Regions from separate parts of the Pseudomonas sp. Tri1 genome, predicted to be linked through region 2. Evidence: predicted binding sites of a transcription regulator. Region 2 holds the regulator's gene; the other holds the start of a gene.
The links. The regulator FliA, encoded in region 2, starts transcription of late flagellar genes. The targets are predictions, from matches to a motif close to CTAAAGTTTNNNNNNNNNNNGCCGNTAA.

Region 1 (7,494 bases), 1.6 Mb from region 2:
AGCCAATTGTGGCGAGGGAGCTGGCTCCCACGCCACAGGAACCCCCTGGTCTGTGCAATCAGCCCCTGGCTTTCAAACTCCGCTCCATCCGCGCAATCCCTTCCTCCAGCAGCGCCCGCGGGCAGCCGAAGTTCAGGCGTACGAACTGCCCGGCATCGTCACCGAAATCCAGCCCGGCGCTCAGGCCGACCTTGGCATCCTTGAGGAAGAACCCGTGCGGGTCGTCCAGCCCTAACCCGGAGCAATCCAGCCAGGCCAGGTAAGTGCCCTGGGGCACCGTCATGGTGATGCCCGGCAGGCGAGTGTCAACTGCTTCGACCAGGTAATCGCGGTTGGCTTGCAAGTACACCTTCAGGCCGTCGAGCCACGGACCGGCTTCGCTGTAGGCCGCGCGGGTGGCTTCAAGGCCCAGGGCATTGACGCTGTCGACCATGCCGGCCCGGGCGCTGTTGACTCGCTCGCGGACCTTGGCGTTCTGGATGATGGCGAACGAGGTTTTCAAGCCGGCGATGTTGTAGGCCTTGCTGGCGGACATCAGGGTGATGGTGCGCTCGGCAATTTCCGCGCTGAGGGACGCGGTGGGGATGTGCACTCGACCGTCGAAACACAGTTCGGCATGGATCTCATCGGAGATGATCCAGGCGTCCTGCTCCAGGCAAATGTCTGCTACGGCCTTGAGTTCTTCCCGGTCAAACACCTTGCCCAGCGGGTTGTGAGGATTGCTCAGCAACAGCGCGCCACCACCCTGCAACGCCTCGCGCAACGCGGCCAGCGGCGTATGAAACTCGCCATCGACCGGGTCGAACGGTAGTTCCACCTTGTTCAGTTGCCAGTGACCCGGGGCGTTGCGCAGCGGCGGGTAGTTGGGCACCTGTACCACGACATTCTGCTGCGGTTCTACCAGCGCGTGCAGCGCCATGTTGAAACCCGGCTCGACGCCGGGCAGAAACACAATCTGCTGGGGCTCGACGCGCCAGGCGTACTTGTTCCACAGATCCGCGACGATGGCCGCACGCAGGTTGTCCTGGGCCACGCTGTAGCCCAGCATCGGGTGTTCCAGACGTTTGTGCAGTGCATCGATGATCACCGGCGGAGCAGGGAAGTCCATATCGGCCACCCACATCGGCAACACATCGGCCGGGTAACGGCTCCATTTAGTGCTGCCGGTACCGTGGCGCTCGAACACCGTATCGAAATCGAAAGTCATGGGGGTTCCATCAGTTCGGGAGTTGAGATGGCGGACATCATAAAGCAAAGGTCGCGGATAAAAGGTTAGTGGCGCAATGCCACCAATTGATGGTAATCAGTTACAGTTCCATTGCGAGATGCCGATAAGGCCTGAAACCGGCATTGGTAACGGACCCTCCAAGTATCCGAAAAGGACAGCCCCCATGACCTCGCCCGTGCGCTTCAACGATCATTACCGCAAAGCCGATCGCATTATGCTGGGGCTGCTCTGGCTGACGTTGCTGTATTCCGTGTGCCTGGCGTTCATGCATTCGACGTTCACCCAGGCGTTGCTGGTGGGGGCGAGCACCTGCGTGCTGACCACCGCCCTTTATCGCGGCTTGGGCGGCAGCCGTGCCATGCGCTGCATCATCGCCGTGGCGCTGATGGTCATGGCAGCGCTACACATCAACCAGACCCATGGCGTGATCGAGTTCCACTTCGGGATTTTCGTGCTGTTGGCGGTGCTGACGTTCTACCGGGACTGGCTGCCGATTGTCGTGGCCGCCGCCACCATTGCCGTCCACCACCTGGGTTTCCACTGGCTTCAGCATCAGGGCTATCCGGTGTTCGTCATGGATGCCCATGGCGGCTGGAACATGGTCTTGCTTCACGCGTTCTACGTGGTGGTGGAAAGCGTGATCCTGATTTACCTGGCGAACCAGAGCCTGGCCGACGCCACGGACAACCAGGAGGTGCTCGACAAGGTGCTGGCAGCCGCGACGAAGTTGAGTAGCAACGCCGATGCCCAGCGCAGCCAGGGTGTCAAAGTCTCCTCGGCGGAGCGTTTCGATCATTTCCTGGAGCAGGTGACCAACCTGGTGGACGGCGTGGTGCGCGATACCCGAAACCTTTCGGACCTTGGCCATGACCTGTCCCAGGTCGGCCTGACCCTGGAAAACGGCGCTCGTCACCAGTTGGACGAAGTGGCGCAGATGAGCGGTGCGATCAGCCATTTGATCCAGGCCATGGAAAACATCGCTGGCCACGTCGATCAGACGCTGCAACGCGCCGGACAGGCCAACGAGCAGGTCAACCGAGGGCGTAGCACCGTTGACCAGACCCGCGAAGAAATCGTCGAACTGGCCGGGCGTATCAATCTGACTAATGAAACCGTGCAGGTCCTGGCCGAACAGGCGCAACAGATCGGTCAGGTGCTGGATGTGATCAATGGCATCGCCGAACAAACCAACCTGTTGGCCCTCAACGCGGCCATCGAAGCCGCCCGGGCCGGCGAGCAGGGGCGCGGTTTCGCCGTGGTGGCGGACGAAGTCCGGACCCTGTCCCAAAAGACATCGACCTCCACTACGGAAATCCAGCAGATCATCGCCAAGCTGCAACAGGGCAGTCGCCAAGCCGCTGTCGCCATGCAAGACAGCCGCGACGGAGTGCAACGCTGCGTAACCGCCAGCCAACTCGCCTCACAACTGCTGCACGCCGTGGTGGAAGACATTGCGGTGATCAACCACTTCAACGACCTGATCGCCAGCACCACCCAGGAACAGTCCAAGGCGTCGATGGGTATCAATGAGCGGTTGCAGACCGTCCAGGCCGTGGCTGAGCGCAATGCCGACAACATTGGCATCCTGACTCGCAGCAGCCAGTGCTTGCCGCCGTTGGCGCAGCGGTTGGCGGTGTTGGGGCAGGCGTTTCATGGCAAGGGCGGGGCGGCCTGAGCCGAGCACGGCCCTCACACCGGTTCTCGGGTGTAGGTCGGGCGGTCATCACAAATCCTCTGTGGGAGCGAGCTTGCTCGCGATAGCGGAGAGTCAGCCAGCATCCATGTTGAATGTGCCGTCGTCATCGCGAGCAAGCTCGCTCCCACACCGGTTCTCGGGTGTACGCAGGTCGGGCGGTCATCACAAATCTCCTGTGGGAGCGAGCTTGCTCGCGATAAATGTATCTCTTTGTATCCAGCCTCCCTGTCGATACGGACTGTTTCTTTCAGGCCCGTCCGTGACACATCCGGGATACCTGGCCGGCGTCAAATGGGCTCCATCGAGATAGCACAAACCGTCTCAGGGGCTCACCACCGCTAGCAAGGGAGATTCACCATGGACACGACTCTGTTGAACCACACATCCACCGCACGGCCTCGGCGCCTGTTCGGTCCATCCATCCTGATGTTCGCCATGATGCAACTGGGCGCCTTGGGCTTTGCCTCATCACAGGCGAGCGCCGCGGATGTACCTGCCAGCACCATCGCCTCCATCACGCCGGGCAGCCACACGTCTTTCGGCCCGTTGAAACACGTCAAGGCTGGCCTGCTGGACGTTTCCTATGCCGAGGTCGGTCCTGCCGATGGGCCGGTGGTCATCCTGCTGCACGGTTGGCCCTATGACATTCACAGCTACGCCGACGTAGCGCCGGCACTGGCCGAGAAGGGCTATCGCGTGCTGATTCCCTATGCCCGGGGTTATGGCGATACGCGCTTCCTGTCGGCCAAGACCCTGCGCAATGGCCAGCCTGCTGCGCTGGCAAGCGATCTGATCGACTTCATGGACGCGCTGAAGATCAAGCAGGCCGTGCTCGGTGGTTACGACTGGGGCGCCCGCACCGCCGATATCGTCGCGGCCCTGTGGCCGGAGCGGGTCAAAGCCCTGGTGGCGGTGAGTGGCTACCTGATCGGCAGCCAGGAAGCCGGCAAGACGCCGCTGCCGCCGGCCGCCGAGTTGCAGTGGTGGTATCAGTTCTACTTTGCGACGGAGCGTGGCCGCCTCGGTTATGAGAAAAACACCCACGACTTCGCCAAGCTGATCTGGAAACTGGCGTCGCCGAAGTGGAACTTTGACGACGCGACGTATGACCGAAGCGCCGCTGCTTTGCAGAACCCCGATCATGTTGCCGTCTCGATCTTCAACTATCGCTGGCGCCTGGGCCTGGTCAAGGGCGAGGCCAAGTACGACAAGTTGGAGAAGAAACTCGCGACCTTTCCGTCCATCAGCGTGCCGACCATCACCCTCGAGGGCGACGCCAACGGCGCACCGCACCCTCCGGCCGAGGCCTATGCCAAGCGTTTCACCGGCCAATACCAACATCGCCTGATCGATGGCGGTATCGGCCACAACCTGCCGCAAGAGGCCCCGCAAGCGTTCGCCCAGGCCGTGATCGACGCCGATCACCTCCAATGACGCCAGCCGGGAGAGCAACGATGAAACTCAAGCAACTGGCAGTGTCCGCTGCCATTGCGGTGGCCGCACTGACCGCGACCGGCATCGCCCTGGGCGACGCCGGCAGCGGCGAGGCGTCACCGATCTACGGCGTAAAGCTTCCCGATGGGTATCGCCAATGGGCGCTGATAGCTCCGGCCCAGGAGGCGGAGCCCCTGAACGAGCTGAGAGCGGTACTGGGTAATGACCTGGCGATCGAGGCTTATCAGGATTCAACACTGCCGTTCCCGGACGGCACGGTGCTGGTCAAGCTGGCGTGGAAACACGTCCAGTCGCCGGAGTTCGAGCCGGCTTCGATCCCCGGCGCGGCGACCACCGTGCAGGTCATGGTCAAGGACTCGAGCAAATATGCCGCCACCGGCGGCTGGGGTTTTGGCCGCTTTATCAACGGCAAACCCGCCGATGAGGCACAGCACCAGACATGCTTCGCCTGCCATCAGGCGCGCGTGCAGAACCACGACTTCGTCTTCACCCGATTCGCCCAATAGCTCTGTCATCCAAGGAGTTCCCAATGAAAAAAGTCATGACTGCACTGGCGTGCAGCGCCAGCCTGTTCATCGCGGCCAACGCGCTCGCACAAACTGAAAAACCCACCGTTGTCTTGGTGCACGGCGCCTTTGCCGATGCTTCAAGCTGGAATGGCGTGGCGAAGATCCTCGAAAAAGATGGCTATACCGTTGTGGCCGCAGCCAACCCGTTGCGCAGCGTGAAAAGCGATGGCACTGCCGTTTCCGCCTTGCTGGGCAGCATCAAGTCTCCCATTGTGCTGGTCGGCCATTCCTACGGCGGCAACGTCATCAGCGAAGCGGCCAACGGCCATGCCAACGTCAAGGCACTGGTCTACGTCAGCGCGTTCGCCCCCGAGGCGGGCGAAACCGTCGCCGGGCTCGCCGGCAAATTCCCCGGCAGCACCCTGGGGCCAACCCTTGCGCCACCGGTCGCACTGGCGGATGGCGGCAAGGATCTGTACATCCGACAGGACAAGTTCCACGACCAGTTCGCCGCTGACGTTCCCACCGGGCAGGCGGCATTGATGGCAGCGACACAACGTCCGGTCACTGAGGCGGCGCTGAACGAACAGGCAGGGACTCCGGCCTGGAAGCACATTCCGTCCTGGTACATCTACGGCGACAAGGACAAGAACATTCCGCCCCAGGCCATGGCCTTCATGGCCAAGCGTGCCGAAGCCAAGGCTGTGAAAGTGGTCAAGGGCGCTTCCCATGTGGTGATGGTTTCCAATCCGGAGCCGGTTGCCAGGCTGATTGAAACCGCTGCGACGGCGAAGTAACACCCCCCGCCGCATTGCCAGGAAGGGCAGTGCGGCGGGCAGCCTCATGCACCGCTTACGTCAACTTGAACGGCAGTTCACGCAGCGGCTTACCGGTCAGGCTCGCCACGGCATTGGCAAACGCCGGGGCCAGCGCCGGCAGGCCGGGCTCACCCATCCCCGTGGGCGGTTCGGCGCTGGGCACGATGTGGACGGCGAACGCTGGCATGTCGGTGATGCGCGGCACGCTGAAATCAGCGAAATTGCTTTGCTGCACAACACCGTCTTTCAAGGTGACGGCGCCACCGGGCAGGCACATCGACAAGCCCATCAGCGCCGCGCCTTGTACCTGGGCCTCGATGCTGCGTGGGTTAACCACCAGATTGCAGTGCACGCCGGCAGTCACGTTGTGCAGCACCGGACGCCCGTCCTGTACCGAGGCCTCGACGACGTAGGCCACCACCGAACTGAACGACTCGTGGACCGCCACGCCCCAGGCGCGGCCGGCCGCTAGCTGACGCTTACCGTACTCGCTCTTGTCCACCGCCAATTGCAGCGCAGCGCGATGGCGCGGGTTCTGGTCGCCAAACAGCTTCATCCGGTAAGCCACCGGATCCTGCTTGGTGGTGCGGGCGATCTCGTCGATCAGGGTTTCCATCACAAAGGCCGTATGAGTGGAGCCCACGCTGCGCCACCACAATACGGGGACATTGAGTTTGGGGTGATGGACTGTCAGGCGCATCGGCAGCGGATAAGGATTACGCATGCCCTCTGTTGCGGTCGCATCGATGCCGTTCTTGATCATTCCTTCGAACGGAGTGCCACTGACGATGGATTGCCCGACCAGGGCATGGTCCCAGGCCAGCACCTTGCCGCTGTCGTCAAAACCGATGTGCGCGCGGTGCAGGTGCATGGGGCGATAGTAGCCGCCCTTGATATCGTCCTCACGGCTCCAGAGTGTGCGGATAGGCGCATCAAGCCCAGCGGCGTGCGCGGCCTTGGCCACTTCGCAAGCCAGCACGACAAAATCGTTGGTGGGCACGCCACGCCGGCCGAAACCTCCGCCCGCCGTCTGCACATTGACCTGGACTTGCTCGGGTTGCAGATTCAGGACCCGTGCAGCCGCCGCGCCATCACCGCCGGGAAACTGCGTGCCGACCCACAACTGGGCGCTCCCCTGGGCAAGTTGCACGGTGCAGTTCAATGGCTCCATGGGCGCGTGGGCCAGGTAAGGGAACACAAACTCGGCCTGCAACTGATGCGGTGCGCTGGCAAGCGGTGTCATGTCAGCGTCGAACTGTCGTGGCCCGGGTTGAGTGGCCAGCTCGCGGTATTGGATCAGTTGTTTTTCACTGTCCACTTTCTCGACGTTGGCCAGGTCCCATTCCAGCTTCAGCGCATCGCGCGCCAGCTTCGCTTGCCAATAACCGTCCGCCACCACCGCAACGCCTTCGGCGCCGCGGTCCAGCGGCACCCGAAGCACCGCTTTTACCCCTTTGGTTGCCCGTGCCGCGCTGTCATCCAGAGAGGCAATCCTGGCGCCGAACACTGGCGGACGTGCCACCACGGCGGTGAGCTGCCCCGGTAGATGCATATCGATGCCGAAATCCTGCTGGCCGCTGCTCTTGGCTTTGGCATCGATGCGCGTAGTGGCCTGACCGATGATGCGGAAGTCCTTGGGATCCTTGAGCGTGACCTTTTCCGGCACCGGCATGGCCATCGCGGCTTCGGCCAGTTCGCCGTAGCTGGCTTTACGGCCCCCCGGCCCCAACACCATGCCGGTTTGGGTGCTCAGGCTGGCCACGTCCACGTTCCAACGCGCGGCTGCCG
Region 2 (7,494 bases):
GCGACCGGTTCTTCAACGACCGTCTCGACAACCGGAGCGGATTCGTCAGCCGATTGTGGCTCGGCCAGGCGTGCCAGCGCAGCGAGCAACTCAGGGGTGGCAGCGGTGATCGGCGAGCGCTCGCGCACTTCGCTGAACATGCTGTTGACCGCATCCAGCGCTTCGAGCACCACGTCCATCAGTTCCGAATCAACGCGGCGCTCACCCTTGCGCAGGATGTCGAACACGTTTTCGGCAATGTGGCAGCACTCCACCAGCTCATTGAGCTGGAGGAAGCCGGCGCCTCCTTTTACAGTGTGGAAACCGCGAAAAATTGCATTGAGCAAGTCTGCATCATCGGGTCGACTTTCCAGCTCGACCAGTTGCTCAGACAGTTGCTCTAGAATCTCGCCGGCCTCAACCAGGAAATCCTGAAGGATCTCTTCATCGGCGCCGAAGCTCATTAATGGCTGCTCCTAAAACAGGGCTAAAACTCAGAATCCAAGGCTGGACAGCAAATCGTCCACATCGTCCTGACCGGACATAACGTCTTCTCTTTTATCGGCATGAATCTGCGGACCTTCACCCTGCGAGAGATGTTTTTGTGGATCTTTTTCAGCAAGCATCGCTTCACGGTCGTGTTCGATGCCGGCAAAGCGGTCGACCTGGCTGGCCATCAACACCAGTTTGAGCAAATTGCTTTCTACTTCGGTGACCAATTGGGTTACGCGCTTGATCACTTGACCGGTCAGGTCCTGATAGTCCTGAGCCAGCAGAATGTCGTTGAGATTGCTTGCCACCGCGCGGTTCTCGGTGCTGCTGCGCGTCAGGAAACCGTCGACCCGACGGGCCAGCTCCCGAAACTCTTCAGCCCCTACTTCGCGGCGCATGAACCGACCCCAGTCGGTGCTCAAGGCCTGGGCTTCGTCGCTCAGGCCATTGACCAGCGGCGTTGCGCTTTCCACCAGGTCCATGGTGCGGTTGGCCGCAGCTTCGGTCAGCTTGACCACATAACCCAGACGCTCGGTGGCATCGGTGATCTGCGAGACTTCCTCGGCCTGCGGCATATTCGGGTCGATCTGGAAATTGACAATCGCGCTGTGCAGTTCACGCGTGAGCTTGCCCACTTCCTGATACAGACCACGGTCACGGGTCTGGTTGAGCTCATGGATCATTTGAACCGCATCGCCAAAGCGGCCTTTTTCAAGGCTGTCGACCAGTTCGCGGGCATGTTTTTTCAGGGTCGATTCGAAGTCGCCCATTGAAGATTCGTTGTCCATAGCTCCCCCGTGGCGCCGTTAACCGATGCGTTCGAAGATTTTTTCGATCTTCTCTTTCAACGCCTGGGCCGTGAAGGGTTTGACCACATAGCCGTTCACACCGGCCTGGGCCGCTTCGATGATCTGCTCGCGCTTGGCTTCGGCAGTTACCATCAGCACCGGAAGGTGCTTGAGTTTTTCGTCGGCGCGCACATGGCGCAGCAAGTCGATACCGGTCATGCCGGGCATGTTCCAGTCAGTCACCAGAAAGTCGATGCTCCCGCTGTTGAGAACCGGAATGGCAGTGGTGCCATCGTCGGCCTCGACCGTGTTGGTGAACCCAAGGTCACGCAACAGGTTTTTTATGATCCGCCGCATCGTTGAGAAGTCATCAACGATGAGGATTTTCATGTTCTTGTCCAATTCGACCTCCAAGCAGTCTTAAACGTGTCCAGCACCTGAACGCGCCATTTCAATCAATCCGGCACAACACTCGACAACGGCCTGGAGCCCCACGGATGGAGACTGGTGCGACGTATGCCAGACCAACCCCGTTCGCAGTGCTCCCACACAGCTGTCAGCGCGCTCGCCACTCCCCCAAACGCCCCCGCAAACGGGCCGCGCACTGGCTGTGTAACTGGCTGACCCGCGATTCGCTGACCCCCAGGACCTCACCGATTTCCTTGAGGTTCAGCTCTTCGTCGTAGTACAGCGCCAAGACCAGTCGCTCACGCTCCGGCAAATTGGCAATCGCATCCGCCAGCGCGCTCTGGAAACGCTCATCTTCCAGGTCACGCGACGGCTCCATGTGAGCACTCGCGTTATCCTCGTGCAGCCCTTCGTGTTCGCCGTCCTGCAACAGGTCATCGAAACTGAACAGGCGACTGCCCAAGGTATCGTTCAAAATCCCGTAATAATCGTCGAGACTCAACTGGAGTTCGGCCGCAACCTCGTGATCTTTAGCGTCACGCCCGGTTTTAGCTTCAATAGCGCGGATCGCGTCACTGACCATGCGGGTATTGCGGTGCACCGAACGCGGCGCCCAATCGCCCTTGCGGACTTCATCGAGCATCGCCCCACGAATGCGGATACCGGCATACGTCTCGAAACTGGCGCCCTTGCTCGCGTCGTATTTGTTCGACACTTCGAGCAGGCCGATCATGCCCGCCTGGATCAAGTCCTCGACCTGGACACTGGCCGGCAACCGCGCCAGCAAGTGATAGGCGATGCGCTTGACCAGGGGTGCATAACGCTCAATCAATTCATATTGGGCGTCCCGTGCCGATTTTTTGTAGAGATGGTTGTAACCGCTGGCTGTCATAACACGGGCCCTGCTGTTTGTTGCACGAGACGCTCGACGAAAAACTCCAGATGCCCACGAGGGTTGGCCGGCAGTGGCCAGGTATCCACCTTCTGGGCGATAGCCTTGAACGCCAGCGCGCATTTGGAACGGGGAAAGGCTTCATAAACGGCACGTTGTTTCTGGACGGCCTTGCGTACGCTTTCGTCGTAGGGCACAGCGCCGACATATTGTAGGGCGACGTCCAGGAAACGATCCGTGACCTTTGTCAACTTGGCGAACAGGTTGCGCCCTTCCTGCGGACTCTGGGCCATGTTGGCCAGGACGCGGAAGCGGTTCATGCCGTAGTCGCGGTTCAATAGTTTGATCAGGGCATAGGCGTCGGTGATGGAGGTCGGTTCGTCGCAGACCACCAGCAACACTTCCTGGGCCGCGCGCACGAAACTGACGACGGAGTCACCGATACCGGCAGCGGTGTCGATCACCAGCACATCGAGGTTGTCACCGATGTCGCTGAATGCCTGGATCAGGCCCGCGTGCTGGGCCGGGGTCAGGTGAACCATGCTCTGGGTGCCGGAGGCAGCCGGTACGATACGAATCCCGCCCGGTCCCTGCAGCAGCACGTCGCGCAGTTCACAGCGGCCCTCTATCACGTCCGCCAGCGTGCGCTTGGGGGTTAGCCCCAGCAGCACATCGACGTTCGCCAGGCCCAGGTCGGCGTCCAGCAGCATGACCCGTCGGCCAAGCTCTGCCAGAGCCAGGGACAAGTTCACTGACACGTTAGTCTTCCCGACGCCACCTTTGCCGCCGGTCACCGCGATCACCTGTACGGGATGCATGCTGCCCATGTTCGTTCTTTACCTTGTCTTACTTAGACGGAGGCCACATTACTGGCTGCGCGTTCACATTCGGAACAATGCATGGCAGACCATCGATGTAGGTACAAAAAATATTCATGATTACCTCAGCCGACCTGCTTGGTCGGGCTGTGGTAGATGTCAGCGAACATATCAGCCATGGCTTCTTCGCTGGGTTCTTCCTGCATTTGCACACTCACGGCACGACTGACCAATTGATGACGGCGCGGCAGATGCAAATCATCCGGGATCCGCGGCCCGTCGGTCAGGTAGGCCACCGGTAGCTCATGACCGATCGCCAGGCTCAACACCTCGCCCAGGCTTGCCGTTTCGTCCAGCTTAGTCAGGATGCAGCCAGCCAGCCCGCAGCGTTTGTAGCTGTGGTATGCGGCGGTTAGAACCTGTTTTTGGCTGGTGGTTGCCAACACGAGATAATTTTTTGACCGAATACCGCGCCCGGCCAGGCTTTCAAGCTGCATGCGCAGGGCCGGATCACTGGCTTGCAGGCCGGCAGTATCGATCAGCACGACGCGTTTGCGCAGCAGCGGTTCCAGCGCTTGAGCCAGGGATTGCCCCGGATCCACGTGGGTCACCGACACATTGAGGATTCGGCCCAGGGTCTTGAGTTGTTCCTGGGCGCCGATGCGGAAACTGTCCATGCTCACGAGGGCGATGCTCTGGGCACCGTACTTGAGTACATAACGGGCCGCGAGCTTGGCCAGGGTGGTGGTCTTGCCCATGCCGGCCGGGCCGACCATCGCAATCACCCCACCCTCTTCCAGCGGCTCGACTTCCGGCGTGGCGATCATCCGCGCCAGGTGCGCCAGCAACATGCGCCAGGCCTGACGAGGCTCTTCGATACCGTTGATCAGCGCCAGCAGGTCCCGGGACAAAGGGCCGGACAGGCCGATGCGTTGCAGGCGACGCCACAGGTTGGCCTGGGCCGGACGGCTGCCTTGCAGCTGGTTCCAGGCCAGGGAGCCGAGCTGGACTTCCATCAGTTCGCGCAGGCTGTTGAGTTCAAAACGCATCGAGTCCAGGGCACGCGGGTCGACACCACCGCTTGGTGCGGCCGGGGCCGGGGCCGGACGACGCGGTTCGACCTGGACCTGTTCGACCAGTGGCTCGGCAGCGGTCAACGGCAGGCCGGCGGTCAGTGGCTGACCGGCGAACAATTGACGATTGGTGCTAGCGCTGGTCTGGCCTTCGCTGCTGCGCAGGCTCAATTCGGCCTGGGCGCTGGCGATGCGCGACTGGGTCTTGCGCAGCTCATCCTCGAGTTCCATGTTCGGAACGCGTGGGGCCAGCGCCGACAACTTGTAATCCAGGGCAGCCGTCAACTCGACACCGCCAGCGATCCGGCGATTGCCAATGATGGCTGCTTCAGCGCCCAGCTCGTCACGAACCAGCTTCATGGCCTGACGCATATCGGCGGCGAAAAAACGCTTCACTTGCATAAACCACTACCTCAGCCGTTGGGCCCTACTGTCGCAACGATGGTCACTTGCTTGTTGTCCGGTATTTCCTGGTACGCCAGCACATGCAGCCCCGGGACCGCGAGGCGCCCGAATCGCGAGAGCATCGCGCGAATCGGACCGGCCACCAGCAGGATCACCGGTTGGCCTTGCATCTCTTGCCGCTGGGCTGCATCAATCAGCGAACGCTGCAGCTTCTCGGCCATGCTTGGCTCCAGCAGAACACCCTCTTCCGAGCCTTGTCCTGCCTTCTGCAGACTATTGAGCAATATCTGTTCCAACCTTGGTTCCAGAGTGATCACAGGCAGCTCAGACTCAGTGCCTACAATGCTTTGGACGATTGCGCGGGATACGCCGACCCGAACCGCAGCCACCAGGGCGGCGGTATCTTGACTCTTGGACGCGTTGTTGGCGATAGCCTCGGCAATGCTGCGAATGTCGCGCACCGGCACTTGTTCGGCCAACAGCGCCTGCAACACCTTGAGCAATTGCGACAGCGAAACCACGCCCGGCACCAGCTCTTCGGCCAGCTTCGGCGAGCCTTTGGCCAGTACTTGCAGGAGTTGCTGGACTTCTTCGTGGCCGATCAGCTCGCTGGAGTGCTTGTACAGGATCTGGTTCAAGTGGGTCGCGACCACGGTACTGGCGTCCACCACGGTGTAGCCGAGTGACTGAGCCTGGGCTCGCTGGCTGATTTCGATCCACACCGCTTCCAGACCAAAAGCCGGATCCTTGGCGGTAATGCCGTTGAGCGAGCCGTAGACCTGCCCGGGGTTGATCGCCAGCTCGCGGTCCGGGTAGATCTCGGCTTCGGCCAGGATCACCCCCATCAGCGTCAAGCGGTAGGCGCTCGGCGCCAGGTCGAGGTTGTCGCGGATATGCACGGTGGGCATCAGGAAGCCCAAGTCCTGGGACAACTTCTTGCGCACGCCCTTGATCCGCGCCAGCAACTGACCACCCTGGTTGCGGTCGACCAACGGAATCAGGCGATAACCGACTTCCAGGCCGATCATGTCGATCGGTGTCACGTCGTCCCAGCCCAGCTCCTTGGTTTCCATGGCGCGGGCCGGCGATGGCAGCAGCTCCTGCTGGCGCTTGACCTCTTGCAGGGCCTGGACCTTCTGCACGTTCTGCTTCTTCCAGAACAGGTAGGCAGCACCCGCGGCCATGGCTGCCATGCTCAGGAAGGAAACGTGAGGCATCCCCGGCACCAGGCCCATCACCGCCATCAGGCCAGCGGCCACGGCCAGCGCCTTGGGCGAGGCGAACATTTGCCGACCGATCTGCTTGCCCATGTCCTCGGAACCGGAAGCACGAGTCACCATGATCGCCGCGGCTGTGGATAACAACAGTGATGGCAATTGCGCCACCAAACCGTCACCGATGGTCAGCAGGGCGTAAACCTTGCCGGCGTCGGCGAAGGTCATGTTGTGCTGGAAGATACCGACCGCCATGCCGCCGATCAGGTTGATGAACAGAATCAGCAGGCCGGCGATGGCGTCACCGCGCACGAATTTGCTGGCACCGTCCATGGAACCGTAGAACTCGGCTTCCTGGGCCACTTCCAGGCGACGCAGCTTGGCCTGGCTCTGGTCGATCAGGCCGGCGTTGAGGTCGGCGTCGATCGCCATTTGCTTGCCGGGCATCGCATCGAGGGTGAAACGCGCGCTCACCTCGGAAATCCGCCCGGCGCCCTTGGTCACCACGACGAAGTTGATGATCATCAAGATGGCGAAGACCACGATACCAACCACGTAGTTACCGCCGATCACCACCTCACCGAAGGCCTGGATCACCTTACCGGCGGCGGCGTGGCCTTCCTGGCCGTGGAGCATCACCACCCGGGTCGATGCCACGTTCAACGCCAGGCGCATCAAGGTCGCCACCAGCAGAATGGTCGGGAACACTGCGAAATCCAGCGGCCGCAGGGCATACACGCACACCAGCAACACCACGATCGACAGGGCGATGTTGAACGTGAAGAACACGTCGAGCAGGAACGGCGGTACCGGCAGCATCATCATGGCAAGCATGACCAGCAGCAGGATCGGCACACCCAGATTGCCGCGACTGAGGTCGGCTACATTGCTGCGCGCGGTGCTGAGTAACTGAGAGCGATCCACCAATAATCCCCGTTCTGTGAAGCAAACTTTTGACGCCCTGGACGGGCGCAGACGGGGTATTGCAAGAAGCCTTCCAACTTTGCTCAGCCACTGGAATACGCGTGCTGGACGCAATCGGCGGGAGCGAATTTACGCCCTCCCACAGGTTCTGCGTTCAGCTGGAAATCAGCGCAGGTTCGATTCAGGAATCACGCCGCAAATCCGGCGGAATCGGCAAATCCTTGAGCGGCTCGGGGCGCTTGCCCTTGCCCGCGCGATGCTGGCGGATCTGGTAGACGTAGGCCAGCACCTGAGCCACAGCCAGGTACAAGCCTCCAGGGATTTCCTGGTCGAGTTCAGTGGAGTAGTAGATCGACCGCGCCAACGCCGGGGATTCGAGCAGCATCACCTCATTGGCCACGGCGATTTCACGAATCTTCAGCGCCAGGAAGTCACTGCCCTTGGCCAGCAACACCGGAGCGTTGCCTTTGTCGGGGTCGTATTTGAGGGCGACGGCATAAT

Region 1: J9870_RS14390 (methyl-accepting chemotaxis protein) is a predicted target of FliA. The motif match lies at 1,308-1,335, and genes of this name have one in related genera.

The regions. Positions count from the first base shown of each region.
Region 1 is NZ_CP072913.1:3,372,396-3,379,889, forward strand. Features, by position in the region: gene J9870_RS14385 (PatB family C-S lyase) at 59-1,207, opposite strand; gene J9870_RS14390 (methyl-accepting chemotaxis protein) at 1,392-2,903, shown strand; gene J9870_RS14395 (alpha/beta hydrolase) at 3,282-4,358, shown strand; gene J9870_RS14400 (cytochrome P460 family protein) at 4,379-4,885, shown strand; gene J9870_RS14405 (alpha/beta hydrolase) at 4,909-5,685, shown strand; gene J9870_RS14410 (xanthine dehydrogenase family protein molybdopterin-binding subunit) at 5,741-7,494, opposite strand, start outside.
Region 2 is NZ_CP072913.1:1,820,420-1,827,913, reverse strand. Features, by position in the region: gene J9870_RS08110 (chemotaxis protein CheA) at 1-443, opposite strand, end outside; gene J9870_RS08105 (protein phosphatase CheZ) at 474-1,259, opposite strand; gene J9870_RS08100 (chemotaxis response regulator CheY) at 1,278-1,649, opposite strand; gene fliA (RNA polymerase sigma factor FliA) at 1,816-2,559, opposite strand; gene fleN (flagellar synthesis regulator FleN) at 2,556-3,386, opposite strand; gene flhF (flagellar biosynthesis protein FlhF) at 3,503-4,852, opposite strand; gene flhA (flagellar biosynthesis protein FlhA) at 4,864-6,993, opposite strand; gene flhB (flagellar biosynthesis protein FlhB) at 7,175-7,494, opposite strand, start outside.